DNA from 3 places in the Gluconobacter sp. P5H9_a genome. Region 1 is predicted to be linked to each of the others. Evidence: riboswitches for the same ligand, from Rfam matches in the RefSeq annotation. Region 1 holds a riboswitch; each other region holds the start of a gene.
The links. A riboswitch is a leader RNA that binds a small molecule or an ion and turns the genes downstream of it on or off. The one in region 1 is predicted to bind cobalamin.
Positions count from the first base shown of each region.

Region 2: another riboswitch for cobalamin. It lies ahead of KP708_RS02570 (TonB-dependent siderophore receptor); the one in region 1 lies ahead of KP708_RS12275 (TonB-dependent receptor).
Region 3: another riboswitch for cobalamin. It lies ahead of KP708_RS02455 (DUF1636 domain-containing protein); the one in region 1 lies ahead of KP708_RS12275 (TonB-dependent receptor).

Region 1 covers NZ_JACRVW010000014.1:48,297-56,067, reverse strand. The annotation lists gene dapF (diaminopimelate epimerase) at 1-228, shown strand, start outside; gene KP708_RS12280 (MiaB/RimO family radical SAM methylthiotransferase) at 225-1,430, shown strand; gene KP708_RS12275 (TonB-dependent receptor) at 1,427-3,550, opposite strand; cobalamin riboswitch at 3,770-3,977, opposite strand; gene ftsY (signal recognition particle-docking protein FtsY) at 4,091-5,056, shown strand; gene KP708_RS12265 (hypothetical protein) at 5,071-5,532, opposite strand; gene KP708_RS12260 (protein kinase domain-containing protein) at 5,529-7,499, opposite strand; gene KP708_RS12255 (adenylosuccinate synthase) at 7,591-7,771, opposite strand, start outside.
Region 2 covers NZ_JACRVW010000002.1:118,324-126,094, forward strand. The annotation lists gene glgP (alpha-glucan family phosphorylase) at 1-797, shown strand, start outside; gene KP708_RS02555 (CHAD domain-containing protein) at 848-2,344, shown strand; gene KP708_RS02560 (TonB-dependent siderophore receptor) at 2,656-4,773, opposite strand; gene KP708_RS02565 (fumarylacetoacetate hydrolase family protein) at 5,217-6,065, opposite strand; cobalamin riboswitch at 6,219-6,421, shown strand; gene KP708_RS02570 (TonB-dependent siderophore receptor) at 6,513-7,771, shown strand, end outside.
Region 3 covers NZ_JACRVW010000002.1:94,534-102,304, forward strand. The annotation lists gene cobT (nicotinate-nucleotide--dimethylbenzimidazole phosphoribosyltransferase) at 1-932, opposite strand, end outside; gene cobU (bifunctional adenosylcobinamide kinase/adenosylcobinamide-phosphate guanylyltransferase) at 978-1,538, shown strand; cobalamin riboswitch at 1,576-1,814, shown strand; gene KP708_RS02455 (DUF1636 domain-containing protein) at 1,935-2,348, shown strand; gene cobW (cobalamin biosynthesis protein CobW) at 2,345-3,397, shown strand; gene cobN (cobaltochelatase subunit CobN) at 3,402-6,770, shown strand; gene cobG (precorrin-3B synthase) at 6,767-7,771, shown strand, end outside.

The DNA of each region.
Region 1 (7,771 bases):
ACGCCCGGCCACATGCGCCTGCGCGTCTGGGAACGCGGTGCGGGTTTGACGCTGGCTTGCGGCTCAGGAGCCTGCGCTGCCGTGGTGAACGCCGTACGCCGGGGCCTGGCAGACCGGACCTGCCTCGTGACCATGGACGGTGGAGACCTGCAAATCACCTGGCAGGAAAACGGAGACGTCCTGATGACCGGGCCGGCCACAACCGTTTTCCATGGCAAGCTTCCGTGACTGCCCCTTCTATCCTGACATTCGGCTGCCGTCTCAACGCACATGAGAGCGACGGCATGGCGCATCACGCCCGTGGGCAGGATGACACCATCATCGTCAATACATGCGCCGTCACGACCACAGCAGAGCGACAGGCGAGGCAGGCCATCCGCCGTGCCCACCGCGAGCGCCCGGATGCAAAAATAGTCGTGACAGGCTGCGCGTCGGAAATTGACGCCAAACGCTGGATGGAGCTGCCCGGCGTGGTACGGGTTGTGCCCAACGCTGACAAGCTCAAGCCCACCACATGGGGAGACAGCAAGCCCGGCCTTCCACCGTCACGGCATGCCCGTGCTCTGCTTCAGGTCCAGCAGGGATGCGATCATCGGTGCACATTCTGCATTATCCCCTATGGCCGGGGAGACTCCCGCTCTACCCCAACAACAGAAGCTATTTCGAGAGCCCGCGCCCTGACTGAGGCCGGACATCGTGAAATCGTTCTCACGGGTGTTGATATTGCTTCGTGGCAAGGCACAGATGGCGAAGGTCTGGGCCGGATGTGCCGGACGCTCCTGCAGGACGTTCCCGCCATCGAACGCCTGCGCCTGTCGTCCATCGACCCTGTCATTCTTGATCCGGAAACGGGAGATAGGGATCTCTGGTGGCTTCTGGAAAACGAGCCCCGCCTGATGCCACATCTGCATCTATCTCTTCAGGCTGGTTCTGATCTCATTCTCAAGCGCATGAAACGCCGACACACCACCACGCAGGTCGCGTCCATGCTCCAGCATGCTCGCGCTCTCCGCCCGGATATTGGTGTTGGTGCAGATCTCATCGCGGGCTTTCCGACAGAAACAGACACGCTTTTCAACGAAACCCTCTCCTTCATCGAAGAGCAGGCTATCCCGTTTTTGCATGTCTTTCCCTACAGCGAACGCCCCGGCACACCCGCCGCCCGAATGCCCGCTGTGCCCAACGGAGAACGTCAGGCCAGAGCAGGCCAGCTCAGGGCTGTCGGTGAGGCGAACCGCGATACGTTTCTTGAAAGGTTCATTGGCCAGGCGGTGGACGTCCTGATCGAAACACCGGACCGCGGTCATTCTCCCGAATTTGCGCCTGTGCGCTTTGCAGACGATGCTTCCTCCCCAACCAGAGGAAGCATCGTCCCGCTTTCGATCTACGGTGTGTCAGAAGGGCATCTTCTAGGACGCAGCCCTCCCTAAAAACCTGCGGTCAGGGCGAAGCGGGCAGAAACCGGCTCCAGCGGATGACCTGTTGCACCGCTCTGCACAGCAGAGGTCGGTGTAAGACGATAGTCATACGCATATTGTGCCGCATAGGCATGCGTATTGAAGACGTTAAAGACGTTTGCTTCGAGTTTCAGATTTTTGGTGAAGCGATAGCCAATATTCAGATTGAGTTCCTGATATCCCTTGGAACGCAGGCTGTTATCCTCCACCAGCGGATATCCCCCAAGCCAGCGTACCTGCAAACCGCCATACCAGGGGCCTCGATCTGCAAGGATGCCGAATGACCAGACGAAATTTGGGGCATTCGTCACGTACCGACCATCAATTCCATAGCTGGCCAGATCTGACGCCTGATAACGTGCTTTCGCAAAGGACAGATCCGTATTCAGTTCAAGCCAGGTAACCGGATTATACTGTGCGGAAAACTCAATTCCCTCCCGACGACTGGCAGGGCCAGGAGAGGTGACACCAGCGTCGCCGTCGTAACTCAGCTCCGACGCAAAATCGATGATGAAGGCAGCCGCCTGCACATTCAGATGACGGAGAGGCGTAGTCCGTACACCGATTTCACCGCTGACAGCCGACGTCATAAGAGGAACTTTAACCGACCCTTTGGCAAATTCGTCTGACGCATAAGAACCAGACACTGAGCGGAAATCGTTGGAGTGGAAGCCTCTTCCGCCACTCAGATAGAGTTCGGTTTTCTTCCAGGGGCCAAATACCAGACTTCCCTTGGGCTGAAACAGCCACTGATGCTTTCTGGTCAGGCTACCGTCGACAAGATTTTCGTCTGTACCACCCTGATAGTCTTCACGTAAACCAACAACCATTCGAAGCCAGGGTAACCAGTGCGTCGTGTTCTGGACAAAAAGACCGACAGCTCCAAGATCGATGTTATCCCCGTTACACAGGTCAGGCACCGTGCTCTCCAGACTGGATGGGCACTCCGGCAGCGTGACACGCTGGTGGGTATGGCGACGATCCACATACAGAAAGTCGTAACGTCCCTGAACGCCAACCTGAGTGTCAGTCCGGATACGGCCCACATGGTCCTGTCGGAAATAGACACTGCTTCCGCCAAGCGTAGTTCGTGTCTCGTCCTGCTGCTGCTGATCTCCGTTTACTGGGTCATCCAGGTAATGCGTGAAGTTGTTCCAGAGCGTCAGCCGGTCATGAATGGCAAAAGCACTCGTAACCCATTTCCAGTCATCGCCAGCAAGATGATAGTGCGCTGACAAACTGTAGCGCTCCGAAAAGCCGCCATCGGTCGGGTCCAGAGAGCCATAGCGGCTGATAAGCCCTTCCTTGTAGGCCGCCACCGGTTGATCGTTTGTGGCCCTCCACTGACCACGATAAAACATCCCCGTCAGGTCAAAGCCTTTGGTGGCGGTTCCGTGGGTGTAATGCGTCAATGCACGGATGCTCCGGGCATTGTCCGGATATTTCCAAGGGCCGTCTGAATGAGAAATATTGAAGGCATTAACCCAACGATCGCCATTAGCAAATCGTGCCGTACCGCCAATGTAAGCCCGATAATCCCCTAGCGTTCCGGCACTCAGGCTAATTTGACGGGCGATGTGATCTGCCAGCTTCATGTGATCGGAACCGGCCACACCAAAATCCCCGATATCTGCGTGAAATGGCCCTTTGGTATAATCAATGCCTGAGAGTGTTTCGGGTATCAGGAAATTCAGATCCGTGTAGCCCTGACCATGCGCGTTACTGACGCCATTGACCGGCATGTCATCAACAAATGTTGCCAAGTCCGTGCCATGATCCAGATTAAAGCCCCGCAGCAGGAATTGATTGGCCTTTCCCTCCCCGGAATGAGACGTCACCACCAGTCCGGGAACAGCCTCCAGAATTTGCCCCACGCGATACGCAGGCCGCTGCTGGATTTCACGTGCGGTCAAAGATCCTTCACTCGCCGTGTCCGCTCGTCCCAGAAGATTACGGCGGGAGGCCATGACACTGATCCGCTCCACCGGATGGTTTTGCGCCGCAGAAGTGGTTTTCTTTTCCAGATGTCCGGATGCTTCGACTTTATCCGTATCAGACGCCCCTTCCGCAGCAACTGCCAGTGTAGGCCCCATGAGCAAGCTGCTCATCACAACGGACACAGAAATAGTCGATCGTCGCCAATTGCAACGACGCTTTTGAAAAGGAACAGCACTTCGCCTGAAGCGCTCTTCCGGTAACAGTACAGTCATATGAGCCCTGCTCGGTATGACAGGAACAGGGCAGACACGTTCGCAATCCGGCTGTCACAGAGGACTCCGGAACCCCACAAACAGCCGCCCCGGGCACCCCGCCGGTGGTTGAAATTGCATGGCAGGTCTCCTGGCTCACGGGTCTTCGCAGCCACCCTGTCTTCCCAGAGGCATAGGCACTCCAGTGACATCAGTTGGGTGACGGCTCGCCATTTACAGTTGCGGGGGCAGCGCCGGCCTTACACCGGACTTCCCTCTTAGCTTCACGCCACAAAACCGAGGGTGAAGAACCATACCGAAACACAAAAACTGAAACGCTTCCGTACTGTCAATGTCTGAAACACTCCTCCAAAGGCACGTTTGCCCTCAGGAAATCGACGCTACAGACTTGACGTTAGGCCTGACCTGTCCGAACTCCCGTGCATGGCTGGATTTTTCTCACGACTCAAACAGGGTCTTTCACGCTCGAGCTCACGGCTCGGAGCTGTGTTCACGCATCGCAAGCTGGACGATGCTGCTCTCGAAGAACTCGAAGACGAACTGATCGCGGCAGACCTGGGTCCTGTCGTGGCAGAGCGCGTTATCGAGAGCTTTCGCAGCTCCCGCTTTGGCAAGGACGTCACCAGTGACGAAATCCGCGATGCCCTCGCCGAAGAAATTGCGCGGGTTCTGGAGCCGGTTGCGATCCCGTTTGAGCCTGATCCGAAGAAGAAGCCCCATGTCGTCCTCGTGGTCGGCGTCAACGGTGTTGGCAAAACCACGACCATCGGCAAAATGGCCCGCCATTACAGCGAGGAAGGCAAATCCGTCATGCTCGTGGCGGGAGATACCTTCCGTGCTGCGGCGGTCGAACAGCTTCAGGTGTGGGGGCAACGCTCAGATGTGCCCGTTATCGCGGGAAAACACGGAGCTGATGCTGCTGGCCTCGCCTATGACGGTATCAAACGCGCGACCGAAGAGGGCAAAGACCTCCTCTTCATCGATACCGCCGGCCGCCTGCATAATAAGGGCGCGCTCATGGAAGAGCTGGCCAAGATCATCCGCGTCATGCAGAAATTCGACCCAACCGCCCCGCATTCCGTATTGCTGGTGCTGGATGCAACGACCGGTCAGAACGCCATTGAGCAGGTACGGGTGTTCCGTGAGCTGGTGAACGTCACAGGCCTGATCGTGACCAAACTGGACGGTTCTGCCCGCGGTGGAATTGTGGTCGCACTTGCAGAACAGTTCAAACTGCCCGTGCACATGGTCGGTGTCGGCGAACAGGCCGAGGACCTGCGCCCGTTCTCAGCTCAGGATTATGCGCGCGGTCTTGTGGGTGGCGCTACGGGAGATCTTGCCTCCCGGCTTGTCGAGAGCCCCTCAGAAGAAGAAACTCCGGAAAATTGAAGAAACAGGCCTCTTCAGGCCTGCCTCTCACTGTCTGAAGTCAGCCATTCCTCTCGCAGGGCGTCGATCTTCTTTTCGATGCTCCTGCGCTCCCTGCGAACGTAATCCGCATACCAAAGCCTGGCACCAATGGCAGACGCTTCCGCGACAAGCCACGCCACACCAACGGCCATCCAGTCCATGACAAGAAGCATTGGCTGCATAATTTGCTGGGTACAGGCATCCCAATCCCCATGCGACAACCATGCTTCCCTCAGGGGATGAACCATGACAGCCCCCAAATAAAACAGAACGATCATGATCCGCTGCCGATCAGCATCCGGATCGATTAATCGAAGCACGATCAGAGGCAGCAGCAGGACACCACCCACAAGCAGACTGCCCGGCACATAGGCCAGAAGCAGGCCAAGGAGGAGGCCGTGCCACCATTTGAAACTGGCCTCTGGCACGCGCAAACGCCCTGACTGGCGCGTCATTCACAAAACTCCAGCCAGATGCTGGCCATGGCGACAGCAATCCCGATCAAGAGTGAAAAGAACTCTCCAGCATTACGGGCCTGTTTTTCATGGACAGCTTTGCGGGCGGGCTCCTCCTCGAGAATTTTCTCAAGATGGGCAATCTCTGCTTCAGCCTGTCGAGCCAGTTTGCGATCATGCTTCAAACCCGCAGGGTCCGTGACGTTATCAAGAAATTTCGTAAGATTTCCTGCTTCCGCCAGCTGAAATAACCGGGCACGACGCTTTATTCTGGTCGTTCTGCTCCGCCACTGCTTGAGCTCGATTTCAAGCAGCGAAAGCGCCCGCTTTGCCACAGCACTGAGGGGTGTCTTGTCGAAACGTCGCTGGGCCGCAGCCATCAACGTCAGATCTGAAAGCCAGGACGGAAGACCCGCTTTCTGGGACTGCGCAAGTGGGATGATCCCCTGGCGCGCGCAATGACTTTCCATAAAAGTCCGCATCTGATCGTCCAGAAAGCCTGAACGCCCCAGGTCGTCGGCAGAAAGCTCCTGTTCCGAAACGTGCCTATTCAGCCATTGCAACAGACCCGCTGACAACGAGATCCGTTCTTTCAAACAACGAGACGACAGGCAGGGCTGATAGACATTCACGTCGTAAGGCACACGACGGATCTGCTCCATCCCCTTTGCACCTGTTCGGCGGGAATCAGTCGCGAGATCATTGATCTGCTTTGCCTGCAATGCGGGCAGCGAAGGAACATCAAACACTTCCGGACTCGTCATCAGGAAGCCGGCTATCCCACGGATATTGCGTTGCTCTTCAGGCGGGAACCGTCTGGCTTCGGCACACGCCAACATATGAGGAATGGCGGATGGCCAGAACCAGTGGCCAGCCCAGAACATTGGAGCTGCAGGGTCCAGAATGGCAATAGCCCGCGTCACGACCATCGTCGTCGGGTCTACGGCTTTGTTTCCGCTGGATGGCAAAAACGCAATCCCAGCCTGTTCGATCAAGCTCGACATAACTGACAGTTCCAGTTCGCGGTGTAACCACTGACTGACGATCTTTCGTTGAAGCAGAGACAGGAATTCATTGGGGTATTTCCCGGCATACCATGCCAGTGCCCGTGGCGTTCTGACCTCCGCCCCCCCAATGACCAGAGGCGAGCGCGCGGGAATATCAGACCGGATCGAAAACAGCTTGCTCGGCGCAATGGTTATAAGGTCATTGGGAGAAGGTCGGTTCTCGGGCCTGTCAGACAGCATGGCCTCCAGAAGGGAGACCAGGCCCGCGGGAACGTTATGTCCCTGCATGTAGGCCTCGGCAGAGCCCACTTCAAAACGTCGCTGTAGAATTTCTTTATCTGACAGGTCCCTCAGGGGCAGTTCCCCGATGCAAAGGGAGAGAACCAGTACACCCAATGAGAAGATGTCGCAGGCAATCGTCCCTGCCCCACGGGCCGTTGGATGACAAACTGCCGAAGACAACGGTTCAAACAGGACAGGCTGCGCTTCTGCATTGCAGGCAACCCCAAGCGGGCCAACCACCACCTGATGAAGCCCCTGTCCAACAAACAGATTATCCGGACGAATTCCACGACAGGTCAGCCCCATAGATGAGAGCTTCTCAAGAGCATCGGCAATAGGGCGTATAACCCCATCAATGATCTGGCTTTCAGACCAGACGCCAAGATTGTCTTTCAAGGACGGTCCGGGAGGGTGCGGACATAGCACCCAAAGCGAACCTTCATGATATTCATGGGCATGCAGCCCAATGACACTCTCATGTCGGAAAAACATAAGATCAGAAAAATGGGGGGACGGCATGGACGGTGCCAGAGCCAGCCAGGTTGAACCTGTGGCCGTAACGTCCTGAGCCACCCAGGCAGGACAGCCGCTGAGATCAGGTTGTTTCTGGCGCGTGTTCACCAGATAACGGTCTGCGATCAGCAGTTCGGGGCTGTCAGCTCCCTGAGTGTAATCCATGTCCGTTCCATCAAATTCCTGTCTGACATTATGTGCCAAACAGGAATTGAGGCTTCGTTAACGGACCGGCTGATTCCCGTTCAGGAAAAACTCAGTCTTCGAACGGGTCACGCATCAGGATCGTGTCATCACGCTCCGGGCTGGTGGACAGCAGCGTAACCGGAGCTTCAATCAGCTCTTCAATGCGACGAACATACTTGATGGCCTGTGCCGGCAGCTCACCCCACGAACGGGCGCCCGCTGTGGTTTCCTGCCAGCCCGGCATCGTCTCA
Region 2 (7,771 bases), on a different contig from region 1:
TGGCTCTGGCGCAAAAAATGGTTCAGGGAGTGGATCTGTGGCTGAACACACCGCGGCGCCCTTGGGAAGCCAGCGGAACCAGCGGCATGAAAGTTTTGGTGAATGGTGGCCTGAACCTGTCGGAACTCGATGGATGGTGGGCTGAGGCCTATGCGCCAGAAGTTGGCTGGGCGCTCGGGGATGGTCTGGAACATGCGGGAGATCCGGCTTATGACCATTCTGACGCGCAGGAACTCTACAGACTGTTGGAAGAGCATGTTCTTCCTGAGTTCTATGAACGCGATCCCAGCGGAATACCGCGCGCATGGGTGGCGAAAATGCGCGAAAGCATGGCGCGCCTGACGCCTCAGTTTTCCGCAAACCGAACGGTTCGCGACTATACGGAGCAGTTCTATCTAACAGGCGCACAGCGCTACAGACGTCGCTTGGCCGAACACGGGGAGGATGCTGGAACAGTTCGGGACCAGCAGAAAGCCCTCTCTGCCGGTTGGAGTAGTCTCAGGATCGGTGAGGTTGTCATTCCCGAGAGTGGGGGAGAACAGAAAGCTCATGCATTCATTCATCCCGGTATGCTCGACCCTGCTTTGTTCAGTGTTCAGTTCTACGCCAATCCGCAGAATGGTCATCCACGCATCAAGTCCCTGACACAGGCAGAACATCTTCAGGATGGTTGGATTGCCTATACTCTTGAGACAGAGCTCCCTGCGCCTGCGGCAGAGTGTACGCTACGGATCATTCCAGCAGCAGACATTCTCAGCGTTCCACTGGAAGCTCCTTTTATCCTCTGGCAACGTTAGGGCATGAGGGCTTACGCTTCATGAGTGGTCATGCTGGAGGGGAAAGAACAATGATCCGAAGCCTTTTGCCGCAACGTTTGACATTTCGCTTTCTGCCAGAAGCATGGCCTCTCATTCGACATCACCCGATTATTGCTCCATCGTTGAAAAGTGTCAGGCCTCGCCATCGGGTCTGGACGTTCCATGACACGGCATCGGGTCTGCTGTCTCGCCATGATTGGGCGCTGTGCACAGGGCGGGAAGGCCGTTTTTCGGTTCAGGGGCTGGAGCCTGTAGCATGGTCTGGCTTACCGAATATGAAGTCTTCAGAACGATGGGTCTGGTCCAGGAAGGGATTACGTCCCGAGACAACGCTGCTTGAAGCCACTCCGGCTGCGAACCTGGATCTTTCAGGTGCATTGCTCCCAATATACCGATCGGATTTCTGGCAGTTACAGGGGGAGCAGGCGTCTGATGATCACACCATCAGGATTACTCTATCTCGCGGATCGGTGCAGGCTGGAGAATTGGCGGAAGCTGTTTGTACGCTGGATCTGAGGCTGGTCAGAGGGGATGTGCGCAGTCTCTACGGCATGGCGCAGACCCTGAATGATCTGCCCATTTGGCTGACGGGGGAGACCGTTCCTATGAGGGGCGTCCGGCTGGCAACAGGCCTCTATCCCGATGGTGCGATGGTTAAAGCTCCTGTCTTTACAGGTGATGTAACTGTTGGGGAGGGCTGGAGCCAGTCTGTCCGAGGGCTTCTGGCGGCTTTTCTGACTCTTCAGCCATCAGCCGAGCAGGGAAGCGTCGCGGGCGTTCACCAGATGCGAGTGGCTCTTCGGCGGCTACGGACAATCCTGAAAGCCTTTCGCCCTCTGTTTTCAAAAGGCGCGTTTGAGAATGAAGCGAGGGTGTTGCAGAAAATTGGACGATCTCTCGGGAATGTCAGAGATTGGGATGTTTTCCTGACCGAGATTGTACCTAACCACCTGACCGAAAAGGCTCGGGCCGAGTTTAGCCAATTTGCAGAAGAAAGACGATCAAACGCTTTAGGGCAGATGCGGCAGAATTTGACTGATCCTCGCATAACTTCTGCACTGCTTTCTTTGGCGCAGAGTACGGAAGATCCCGCAACTGTCTTTGGGCCAAAACTTACCGGAGCACTTTTGGAAGATCATGCGCCTGTTTTGCTGGATAGAATGGCGCGCAAGGTCCAGCATCGGGGGCGTCATATCGGGAAACTATCAGACCGGCAGCTTCATAACGTCCGCAAGGCATTGAAAGGGCTGCGATACAGTATCGAGACTGTTCTTCCCCTTTATAAGGGCCGCCACCTCGAAACCTACATGAGCCATTGCAAGGATTTGCAGGAACTGTTCGGTCGTTTCAATGATGCCGCAACAGCAGAGGCCCTGGTGAACCAGGCGATCAGTGAAAGGCCGGATCTATCCGAGGCAGGGGACGCGATCATCCAGGCTGCACATCAGGATCGGAAGAAGATCCTTAAGAAACTCCCCAAACGATGGAAGAATTTTTCGAAAGATGCCCCGTTCTGGTGCGAGTGAGGTTATTTCCTTGTGTGTAGCGGAAACCCTTGGTCATGCTCTGGCTTATGATTCTCAGAGGCGGCCGACGAATATGGCTGATTGCTGCCGGGAGTAAAGATCATGGAGAGACGCTGGGTTTTTTTGACAATCATTGTCGTGGTTGCCGGACTTATCATGATATTATTGTGGTCTAGACAGACCGATCCTGGAACGACCGGACCGGATACACATACCGAAAAAACGGCCCCACAAGCTCTGAACGCGGTAGATCCTTACCTATGGAGCCCCGCCCATTTGCAGAGAGCTTATGAAGCCGCCTGAAATATCCCTCAGAAATTCGACCTGAGTGTGAACATGAAGTTCCGCGGCTCTCCATAATAGTTGTAGTAGTAGAGATTGCCCAAGCGCTGATAATAGCGCTTGTTGGCAATATTATTGAGCGTCGCGGAGAGGGAAAGATACTTGTTCCACTGGTATCCCGCCTGAATGGATCCGATGATATATCCACCCTGCGTTACGGTGCGGTTTGTCCCGAAGGTACTGGTCTGCGCATTGAGGCCGCCGCCAATACTCCAGACGTTTTTCTGCGCACCGCGATAGGGTTCGAAACGGTAATGTGTCCAGAGTTTCCATAGATGTTTGGGTGAGTTGCCAGCATAGGTCAGGCCAGACTGTGTCGCGCTACCGTTATTGACGATCCTGTTATCGTTGTAGGTATAGCTGGCATTAATGTCCCAGCCCTCCAGGGGGCGACCGATCAATTCTGCTTCCGCGCCCTGACTGCGCGTCTTACCTGTGGCGACATAGCAGTCATCTATGCCACCAGGGCCACAGATGGCGCCGATTGTGCCGTTATATATAGCCTCATTTTTCTGGATGATCTTGTAGCCAGACAGTGTCATGCCGAGGTGCCCGTGGAAGAACTCTCCCTTGATGCCACCTTCAAGCTGATTGCCACGAACAGGCGCAAGACGTCCCGTTGTGTCAAAGACTGACTGGGGCGAGAAGGTGGAGACGTAACTGGCATACATTGAGATGTTGGGTCGCAAGTGCCAGACCGCGCCAATATAGGGCGTCAAAATGCCTTGCTGGTCGATATCTGTGTTGGTTCTGCCCACATAGGGCGAGATTCGACGTGTCTTGCTGACGTACCCGCTAACGCGTCCACCGATCAGGAGAGCAAAGCTTGAGATCGGTTTGATCTGCGCCTGACCATAAACGCCCCATTGTGTGGACGGCTCCCAATAGCGATTGGTGATTGTAGGGAGGGCAAGGGACGGGATGGCATTGTTGGCACTGATCGGGATTCCAGCCAGGGCCGTATAGGTGCGAGAGTTTGCACTGGCGCCGCCGCCTTCATAGAGGTAACGGTCATAGTTTGCTCCCATCATCAGGACGTGTTTCTGTCCAAAAAGATGAAGAGGCCCAGTGACGTAGGCGTCCAGACCGTCATTGGTCTCATCATAACGTGTGTTGGCCGCGACGAAATTTCCGCTCTTTGCACCGGCATTATAAGCGTTGAGATAAGCGTATTGCAGCGTCGTGGCCGCGATCCGATGACGGTAGTTGAAGCGCCCGCGCCAACCATGAGAAAAAAGATGTTCGAGTTGTGCCTCGACTTCTGTCATGGGCACTTCGGATTTACCCCAGTTCGCGCCTATGAAGGTGCTGGTGGGTAAATCAAGATCTGCACCATTGCTGGCTCTGGGAAGGCCCATGTAGCGGGTGGTATCGTTGCTTTGAGACGTTACAGAGACTGTCAGTGTGTCGTGACGCGTCAGGTGCACATCCGTAACCCCATAGATCGTCCATCGCCGATCATAGGCGTTGCTATAGAACTGATTACGGTCTGTTCCTGCGACGACCAGTCGGGCCGAGACGATTTTCGAATTCACGACGGGGCCGCCAATATCAAAAGTGGCGTGATAGTTGTTCCACGAGCCGGCAGAGAATGAAGCATTCCCCTGGAACTGCTCTGTCGGGCGCTTATGAACGAAATTGACACTCCCGCCTGGTGTGCTGGAACCTTGCAGCATTCCATCCGGTCCCCGAAGGACCTCAATCCGATCGTAGATGGACAAATCGTATTGCTGACTGAACGTCAGACCGCTCATGGAAGGAACGCCGTCATACTGAGCCTGAAGCGAAAAGCCACGGGCTGTATAGCCACCTGTTCCATCACCGTACATGTTAACGTTGACACCAGCGACCTGTTTGAGAGCTGCATCAATCGTATTGAGATTCTGGTCCTTCATCTGTTGACTGCTGAGAACAGAGATGGATTGCGGAATATCCATCGGTTTGAGAAGCATCTTGGTCGTGGAGACCGCGGAAACCGTATAGGTTCCGGTGCCGTCTGTGGACGCATTGCGTCGATGTCCCTGTACAAGAAGCTGTTCAATGCTACCAGGCGTATTATCTTCCTGCGCAACGTGTTTGCGCTGCACATTGTGAGACTGTTTCGAAGCGGAACGTTCCTCTGCGTTACTCGTCGCTAAAGATGATTTCTTGCGTGTATCTGGCGAACCCTCATCAACTGCAGCAGCGAAGGCACCATTGCATGTGCCTGAGAGGAGGAGCGCCGTAAAAAGCATTGGACCAAAATTTGTACGTTGAGGAACGTTCGACGCTGGAAGTCTCATGGAACGGGCTAACTGCCTCCGCTGGAATGAATTTTCACGGGAATTTCAACCGAGTTCCCGTCTTTCTTAAAGTTACAAATGATATTCATTCTCAAAAACTTCAATCTTTAATTCACTCAAATTCGCAGTTGTTACATTCAGCGCAGCTTTCCTGCCACCTTGAGCGGGCAAGTATTTTCTACAAAAAAAGAATTACGAAAGCGGATGTTTTTTCAAGAATCGTGCTGTGTGAAAGTCTTTCTATCCGTTCAGGCGTGAGTTGACCTCACCGTCTGCCTTTGAATGCCAAGCCCTTCGATTTCCACTTCCAAGACATCCCCCGGTTCGAGATAGACTGGGTGAGGCTTGATGCCCACGCCGACGCCCGCAGGTGTACCTGTTGCAATGATATCGCCTGGCATTAGTGTCATGTAGTGGCTGACATGTGAAATGATGCTGCGGACGTCAAAGACCATGTTGGAGGTATGTCCCGTCTGTCGACGTTGTCCGTTGACATCTAACCGCATGGAGAGTGCTTGCGGATCGACAATTTTGTCAGCAGTCACAAGCCATGGTCCCAAGGGTCCGAATGTGTCGCAGCCCTTGCCTTTGTCCCACTGGCTTGTCTGCATCTGAAATGAGCGTTCAGAGACATCATTGGCGACACAATATCCCGCCACATGCTCCAAAGCCTTCTCCGGGGAGACGTAGGCCGCTTTCGTGCCAATAATGACTGCGAGCTCGACTTCCCAGTCCACTTTGGTGGCTTGTTTAGGGATCAGGATACCATCGCTCGGACCCGTCAGGGCAGAGATGGCTTTCATGAATACGATTGGCTCTGAGGGGAGGGGAAGGCCTGCTTCCTCGGCATGATCCCGATAGTTCAGGCCAATGCAGATGTACTTTCCGGCACCTGAGAACGGAATACCGTAGCGTGGTGCTTCTGAAACGACAGGGAGAGTGTTCGGATCAATGGCCCGTAAGGCGTTTAGCTGCTCTGGAGACAGGTGGGCAGCCGTAATATCAGGCAGAATCCCTTTGAGGCTTCGCAGCATGCCAGTGTCATCAATGAGTCCAGGTGTTTCCTGATCCAAGGGACCAAAACGACAGAGCTTCATCCTGCGACACTTTCTGTCCAGAGTGGGGAAGCATGAGATTAGGCATGTTTTGGTTTCTCTTCCAAGGATTGAGGGGCCTCCATTGTTCAAATTGATAACTTCAGTTATTGATATGTTATAACATACGTGTTTGACTATATGGGAGTTTCGGTTATGCCCCTGCTCAATGATGGTTCCCCGGAAGGGGATGAAAAGGGAACGCAGTGAAATGCTGCGGCTGCCCCCGCAACTGTGAGCGGTGAGGCTGATCACGATGGGTTCCGGGAACCCGGCCACTGGGGCGTTAGCCTTGGGAAGGCTCGCGATCTGCCGATGATCCGCAAGCCAGGAGACCTGCCATCGAAAATGGTCATGGACGAAGCGAAAGGGCGGGGTGCACCGGACGCAGCAGGATGGTTCATCCTGCTCATCGTAGTGACGCATTGTTGAGTGAAGTTTGCGTTATCCATGAGGAAAATCAGTTTTGTCGGTGTGTTGCCCGTTGCGGCATTGACCGTTTTTCAGCCTGCGTTCGCCCAGACAGAAGACGTCAGGAAGGCGGCTGCCAAAGCGAAAGAAGAACACATTACGGCGCACGGTCGGGCGCAGCCGCTGAAGGATAGTGCTGTTATCGGGGGCAGGCTCGGGCTGGCGGTTCAACATAATCCTGCGACGATCAATATGATTCAGCGCAGCGTGATGGAGCAGCGCGGTTATGTGCACGCTGAAGACGCCGCAGACAGTGCACCGGGTGTTTCTTCCGGTGGATCTCCAGGAAGTCCGGCGCAGATGATGATGCGTGGCTTCAGCGGAAATCAGGTTTTGATCCTGAGGGACGGAATTTATTACGGCCCGACCACGATGGTGAACCGTCCGCTCAACAGCTTTAATCTTGAGAGCGTTCAGGTTCTCAAGGGGCCGTCGTCTGTTCTGTACGGGCAGGGCGCTGTTGGCGGCACTGTGGATATGCGAACGCGTGACCCTGCGTTTGATGGGCCGCATGCTAATGCTCTGGTATCTTATGGCAGTTTCAATACGTGGAATGCTGGCGTGGGCGGTTCGGTTCCCATTACTGACACGCTGGCCATTCGAAGTGATTTCAGTCGTACCTCGTCTGATGGATACGTTGCTGGCGCAGATCCACACAGCAACGATTTCACGACAACGTTGCTCTGGCACCCTTCGAAGAAATTCACAGCCCGCTTTGGCGTCGACTATCTGACAGATCGCTTGTCGACGTATTATGGAACCCCTTTGGTCCCGCTGGCTCAGGTCCATGATGGTGTGGGCGGCCTGCTGTCGTCTTCCAAGGGATTAGGCGTAAGCCGATCATCGCTCTGGCGGTATTACAATGCCAAGGATGCAAAAGCTGGCTCGGTCAATGTGACCCCGACGCTCTATCTGACGTGGCAGCCAACGGAGAACATGACGTTCCACAATAAGACCTATGTCCTTTACGCCAAGCGTAACTGGAATAACGCTGAGTCCTACAGCTATATCGGTTCAGCCGGGCAGACGGACGCAGCCGGAAACGCCATCGCACCCGGTCGGGTCGGCCGGGATCGGTTCTATGTTTATATGAACCAGCATCAGGTGGGTGACACGCTGGATGGTCAGTTTGATTTTCATGTTTTCGGAATGAAGAACCGTCTGGTCGTCGGTGGAGACGCGTATTATGTGCGGCTCATCCGGAACCGTGGTTTTCCAGACGCGACATATGCAGACAG
Region 3 (7,771 bases), on a different contig from region 1:
CCCTCTCCAAGGCGCAAGCCCAGGTCCAGTATTGGTTTCAGCCTGAGGGCATCTGCCAGCTTGCGGTGACCAGCCTCAGCGGAACAATGCGAGAGCTGTGTGTGGTCGAGTGCTGAGGCGGTCAGTTTGATCAATGGCAGCACGGCTGCGGTACAGACGAAGCCGTCAAGCAGAACCGGGATACGATGGTGTCTGGCGGCCAGAACACTTCCGAGTATGGCGGCTAGTTCGTAACCACCCAGACAACGTGCGGCATCCAAGGGGTCGTTAAGTGACGCCGCGTGTGCACACAGAGCCTCATCAATAACAGAAGCCTTGAGGTTAACGCCCGCCTGATCGAGACCTGTTCCGCGTCCTGCCCAGTCCGCGCCTGTGCCCCCCAGAAGTGCTGCGCAAAGTGCGGCGGAGGGGGTTGTGTTGCCAATACCCATTTCGCCTGGGCAAAACAGATCCAGCGCGGGGGATACGGCGGTGTATCCGACCGAGACCGCATCAAGGAATTCCTCGTTGCTCATAGCTGGGAACTCTGTGAAATCTGCTGTGGCCTTTAGATTTCGGACGGGCACAACAGCAAGGTCCGCACCTGCATTCCGGGCAAGCTGATTGATTGCTGCGCCGCCACGCTGGAAATTCGACCCCATCTGGGCCGTAACATCCGAAGGCCACGGAGATACCCCCCGACGGACCACACCATGATTGCCTGCAAAAATCGTTATCTGAACGTGTTCTAACGTTGGTTTCTGATGGCCTTGCCATTCACCGAGCCAAATGGACAGCTCTTCCAACCGCCCGAGGCTGCCGGGAGGTTTGGTCAGAGTTGTGTCTCGCTCCGCTATCAAGGCGGCGACTTTCGGGTCGGGCTCTGGAAGTGTCAGGCAGGCAGTGCGAAGTTCTGCCATGCTGGCGAAAGGAGGCTGACAGGGCGAGGGCATGATGTGCGGTGGCATGAGAGGTCTTTTGTGCTGTTATCAGGGACCATGCAAGAAGAAGGCGCAGGAGACATTGTGGCACAGACCATCATGCAAACAGGACTACCGGATGTGTCACTGGTCCTCGGGGGCGCCAGGTCAGGAAAAAGCCGGATCGCTGAGGCCCTTATCACTGACCTTCCGGCGCCTTGGATCTACCTCGCGACCGGTCAGGCTTTTGATGAGGAAATGCAGGCCAGGATAGATTTGCACCGTACCACCCGTGGGAACAAAGGCTGGCGTACAGTTGAAGAGCCATTTGATATCGCAGGTGTTTTACAGGCCGAGCAGCGCGCGCCGGTCCTGGTTGATTGCCTGACTTTATGGCTGACAAATCTCATTCTGGAAGATCGTAATATTCACACGGCGACGAAAGATCTTCTCGAGGCGTTGCAAACACGGAAAGGCCGGACCGTTCTTGTGGGCAACGAGGTAGGGCTCGGAATTGTCCCGGACAATGCCCTGGCGCGGCGTTTCCGCGATGAAGCGGGTCTTCTTCATCAGAAGATCGCCGCAGTCGCCGGAGAAGTGCTGTTCGTGGCGGCGGGTTTGTCTTTGAAAATGAAATGAGCCCATTTCCCGGACTTTGACACGCTTTCATCCCAGAGATAGGAGAGGGTTTGATGGTTCCTCTGAGAAGAGGATGAAAAGGGAAGCTGGTGCGGCCTTAGAAATAGGTCAAACCCGGCACTGCCCCCGCAACTGTGGACGGTTTTCTGTCCTGCCAGTCTTTCTTTCAGGAAAGGCAGCCACTGGATTTCGATCTGGGAAGGCCCGGTGGGAGAGGAGGTGCTAATGGCGCCTCAGCCGTGAGTCAGGAGACCTGCCATCTGAGCCAAGTGTCATGATCCGGCGGGGTGCCCGGACCGTGAGGGCGCGCCATCATGTGCGTGTCACTTTCGCGACTGCGAAGGCCTTTCATCGCGCCTTTTGTTATGCCGTTGTGGCTGCAAGAGAGACGAATCTATGGCAGATACCCTGCCTTATGCTGAAGCGGGCCAGTCATCCGTTTCGCCAGTTTTCCACGTCTGTGTGACGTGTCGTCGCGGTCTACCGGTTGGGAATGACCCTGTTCAGGGGCGGCAGCTCTACGATGCCTTGCTTGACCAGGCTGCTGAAGGCGATTTCAGCGTCCAGCCCGTTGAATGTATGGCAGCCTGTAGCCGAGGCTGTATTGCCACGCTTTCCATGCCGGAAAAATGGACTTTTGTTCTAGGTGAACTTGGTCCGGAAAAGCTGTCTGACCTGCTGGCTTACCTTCAGCTTTACCGAGCATCGAAAACCGGAACAGTGATGCCGTCAAAGCGACCTGCATCGCTTTCTGATATGGTTATCGCCCGACTTCCATCTTCATTGTCTGCTTCACAGGAACTTTCATGATGTCCCAGACTGTTTCAGGCTCAGGTCGCAAGATTCCGGTTACGATCATCACGGGTTTTCTGGGTGCAGGGAAAACAACCCTTCTGCGAAATCTTCTCGCACAGGCTGATGGGCGCCGTATTGCAATCGTCGTGAACGAGTTCGGTTCACTTGGGATTGACGGTGAAATTCTACGGTCCTGCGGGATCGAAGGATGTGCTGACGAGGATATCGTCGAGCTCACCAACGGATGCCTCTGCTGCACGGTTGCAGACGACTTCATTCCGACCATGGAGGCTCTGATCGATCGTCCTGATCCGCCAGAGCACATCGTGATCGAGACATCTGGCCTTGCGCTGCCCAAGCCTCTTCTCAAGGCATTCAGCTGGCCCGGGATTCGTACCCGCATGACCGTTGATGGTGTGATTACGCTGGTGGATGCACCCGCTGTTGCCGCGGGTCGCTTTGCGGACGATCCGGAAGCTGTTGCTGCACAGCAGGCTGCCGACCCTTCTCTGGATCATGATAATCCGTTGGCTGAAGTCTATGAAGATCAGTTGAATGCGGCGGATCTGATTGTTCTGAACAAGACTGATCTTTTGGACGAAGTCGGGATTGATGCGGTTGAAAAGGGCATTACAGAGGCTGTGCCGCGGAAAGTTATTACGCTGCGCGCAGTAGAGGGACGCCTGGACCCCGCTGTTCTGCTGGGGATTGGTGCCGGTGCCGAAGACGATCTTCAAGCGCGCCCGTCCAATCATGATGGCGCAGATGATCACGAGCATGATGACTTCGAGAGTTTCGTCGTGGTCCTTCCGGAGCAGAAAAGTGCTGAAGCGTTACTCAAACGCCTGAGCGAGGTTGCGGGGCAATTCGATATCCTTCGTATGAAAGGCTTTGCAGCCGTGCAGGGTAAGAAAATGCGATTGGCCGTGCAGGGGGTCGGGACCCGTTTCCGTCATGAATTTGATGTGCCTCTCGCAGATGCAGGCCGGGACGGGCGCCTCGTCGTAATTGGCCAGACAGGCCTAGACCGCGCAGCCATCGAAGCCGCACTGCTGGCGGACTGACCTGATGCATCTGCTTGTCCGGGAACGACACGGAATAGACGATCAGGACGTGGCCGAGGATCTCGGTCATGCGCCTGCTGACGTCGTGTTTCTGTCCTTTTCGGATAGCGATCTTCTGGCGCTTGAGAGGGCCTATTCCCGTCTGAATGAGCAGACCCCGACCGGTGCAGGTTTTTCGTTACGGCTGGTCAGTCTTGCTCGCCTCAGACACCCCATGTCGGTCGATTTATACGTTGAGCAGACCATAGCATCTTCTCGCTGCGTCATCGCACGGCTTCTGGGTGGCGTGGATTACTGGCGCTATGGGGCGGAAGAAATCCGGAATTTTTGTAGCAGGAACAGCATTCCACTGGCTCTGTTGCCCGGAGATGCCCGCCAGGATGCACGGCTTAAAGAGTGGTCAAGCGTCGAAGCAGAAAACCATTCCAGACTCACGGGGTTTTTGAGGGAAGGTGGTCCTGAGAATGCGCGTCGTGCCCTTTTGCTCATGGCTCATCTTGCCGGACATGGAGATGACGTTTCAGGACAACCCGCAGCGCTTCCCCCAGCTGGAATTTATCGCCAGACGACTGCGGATTTTCCTTTAAGAAGCACAATCGTTTTCTACCGCGCTCACCTTCTGGCTGCCGATACAGCAGCGATTGACGGTCTTGCCGATGAACTGGAAAAGTCCGGGGTCGCGACAGATGTTCTATATGTCGCATCGCTGAAGAACCCGGATGTTGCCGAGTGGATTCAAAGCCACCTGATTGAAACCCAGCCAGACATTATTCTGAACGCGACTTTCTTTGCTGCGCGAGGGAAAGAGGGGGCATCTCCTCTTGATATTGCTGCTGTTCCGGTTCTTCAAATTTTGCAGCCTAGTGTGACAGCCTCGGCATGGGCTGAGAGCGGACGCGGCCTGTCGCAGTCCGACCTCGCCATGCAGGTCGTTTTACCAGAACTTGATGGGCGGATTTCTTCGTCTCCGATCTCCTTCAAATCCGAAACAGTTCCGGGGGATGCGGCAAGGCATATGCCCTTTCAACAGGGTATTGCCGCTGCCGCAGAGCAGGCTCTCGCATGGGCAAGGCTTAAAAAAACGCTCCCGCGCGAGAAGCGTCTTGCGATCGTCCTTTCTGATTATCCCGGTGCGGATGGACAGACTGCACACGCCGTCGGGTTAGATACTTTTGCCAGCCTTGAATCCATCTTGAAGGCCTTGAAACAGGCAGGGTATGACTGTGGAGCTGCGAAAAGTCCCGCCAGTATGGCGTTGGTGGAGGCTTTGTGTGAAGACCTGCCGCAGCCCTGCTTGTCTCTGAACGATTATAACGAACTCTTTGCGCGCTTGCCCGCTCCCTTCCGGGACGCTGTGACCCAGAGTTGGGGCACCTCTGCGGAAGACCCCGCCGTTCAGGACGGTTCATTTTGTCTTAAATTCGTTGTGCTTGGTAACATCCTAGTCGCTGTCCAGCCCGATCGTGGCAGCGCGCAGGACCGTAAAGCCCAGTACCACGACCCTGATACACCCCCACGCCATGCCTATATCGCGTTCCACCTCTGGCTACGTCATGTCTGCCAGACAGATGCCATGGTTCATCTTGGAACGCATGGCACACTCGAATGGCTGCCCGGCAAAGCTGTAGCGCTTTCCAATCAGTGCGCTCCCGCCGTTCTTCGCGGCGCTTTGCCGGTTCTGTATCCCTTTATCGTCAACAATCCGGGAGAAGCAGCTTCGGCGAAACGTCGTCTCGGCGCAGTCACCATCGGACATATGACACCGCCTGTTATGAAGGCCGGACTTGATCCGGACATGGCAGAGCTGGAACAACTGATCGATGAGTTTGCAGAGGCTGATGGTCTGGACAGGCGTCGTGGCGCCATTCTGAAGCGTGATATTCTGGACCGAGCCACGCGCATGGGGCTTTTGAGCGAAAGTGGCGTCAAAGCGGGGGAAGGTGACGAAGCAGAGGCTCTGGCGCGGCTGGATGCTTATCTATGTGATGTGAAGGACCTTCAGATCCGTGATGGTCTGCATGTTTTCGGTCAAGTAGCACCACATGCCGAAAAATTAGCCGAAATGGTGTCTTCTGTCGCACAGGTGCCGCAGCAAACGGTTGCTACTCTGATCGAAGCCAGCGCAGATGCGGAAATGAAGGCACTTCTGGCCGGGCTGGAGGGACAGTTCATTCAACCCGGTCCGTCTGGTGCTCCGACACGTGGGCGAGTAGACGTTCTGCCGACTGGCCGCAATCTTTTCACGCTTGATCCGAGAGCTGTTCCCACGGCTTCTGCTGTGGAGCTGGCCCGAACGCAGGCAAAGCAGATTCTGCTGTGTCATTTGCAGAACGAGGGCGAGCCGCTTCAAAGCATCGTTATAGATCTATGGGGTTCCTCCACCCTGCGCACGGGAGGAGAGGATCTGGCGCTGGCTCTGATCCTGATGGGAGTTCAACCTACGTGGGATGCGTCGAGTGGTCGGGTATCAGGATTTGAAATTACACCGCTGGCTGTTCTCGATCGTCCACGTGTCGATGTGACACTTCGGATTTCAGGATTGTTCCGGGACGCCTTTCCGGCACAGATTTCTCTTTTCGATCAGGTGGTTGAAGCTGTTTCCTGTTTGGAGGAAGGCGAGGAATGGAACCCGTTGTCTGCCCGTGTGAGAAATCTGGAAGGTGATGCTCGAAAAATTGCTGGAGCGCGGATTTTCGGTGCAGCGCCCGGTACGTACGGGACAGGCATTGAAGACGCTCTCACGCGGAGTAACTGGGAAGACCAATCTGAGCTCGGTCACTCCTATCTGGACGACAATGACTGGATGTATGGTGGCGGTCGTGACGGGACACGTAGCAGCGCAGCATTGGCCCAAAATCTGGCACGGGCAGATGCAATCCTGCATGTGCAGGACCATGCAGAGACGGATATTCTCGAAAGTCCGGATTTTGCTGCTCATGAGGGTGGGCTTGCAGCGGCGGCAGCTCTGCTAGGGGCCGATCCCGTCCTTTGGCATGGCGACACGTCCCGTGCGGACGCGCCCCGTCTTCGGAGCGTTGAAGACGAAGTGAAACGCATCGTTCGAGGGCGTCTGGCCAATCCCCGTTGGCTGGCAGGGATGCAGCGGCATGACTATCGGGGAGGCGCCGAAATTGCCCGGGGACTGGACGCGCTCTGCGCTTTCGCCGCGACCCTTTCTGTTCGGTTCGACCAACAGTTTGACTTGGTATTTGCCGCAACGCTTGGCGATGACACCTGTGATACTTTCCTGAAAAGCGCTAACCCCCAGGCACGTCAGGCAATGCGCACGCGGTTTCAGGACATGATCCGTCGAAGCCTCTGGCACCCGCGCCTGAATAGCGTGTCTGCGGTGTTGGAGAGTGGGAGCGAATGACAGTCCCCCCCCTTGTTCGCGGCTGGTGTCCGGATATGTTCGCGCCGATGGAAGCACGAGACGGATATCTGGTCCGTATCCGTTCCCCGCTCGGTGGTTTTGAGGGGCCACAAGTGCTGGCTATTGCAGAGCTGGCACGACGTTTCGGAAACGGCGTTGTTGAGCTGACCAATCGTGGCAACGTGCAGTTGCGGGGATTTTCTTCGACTGGTGCAAAACTCGCGTTAAAAAGCGCACTGGCAGAAGGGCTTGTAGATCCTGATCCAGCGAAAGAGCGCCGAAGGGCCATTCTGGTTTCATCCCTTGCTGGCTTGGATCCTGCATGTAATCCGGAGACGTTGGACGTCGCCCAGTCGCTTCAGACGGCGCTTCTTGAAGAAAACGCATTGTCGGCGCTGAGCGGCAAGTTCGGTTGGGCCGTTGATGGTGGCGGGTATGTTCCAGAAGGCACGTTATCAGCGGATATTGCCCTTCAGTCCCGCCCGGATGGATGGTCAGTTGTCTGTGGTGCTATGGAAACCGGAGTGCTGGATAACGCTCGGGCTGTCAGAGCAGTCGTGGTGATGTCCCGGATTTGTGCAGAAAATTCTGACCTTGGCCGACCATCGCGAGACACCGATACAGCAGCATTCGTCCTCGCGAAGGCCGGGCTAGAGGGAATTCCGTGCAAACGGCAAGGTACTTGTCCGGTGTCTCTCATAGGGCCATTGCCGGGGAAGGTCATGGGCGTTGGTGTGCCATTCGGCCGATGCCATACCAAAGACTTTGAGGTCCTTGTCGAACTTACCGGGACATCACGTCTGCGGATCACACCTTGGCGTAGTGTTCTTCTGCCGCAGCAGGACGGAACATGGCCCGGCTTCATCACCAATTTGGAAGATCCATTGTTGCGAGTGGAAGCCTGTATTGGCCGTTCCGGGTGTGCGAAAGCCACCGCAGATGTTGTCGAGACAGCCTCGGCTCTGGCATCTGATGTGCCGCCCGGCTGTGTGCTGCATGTT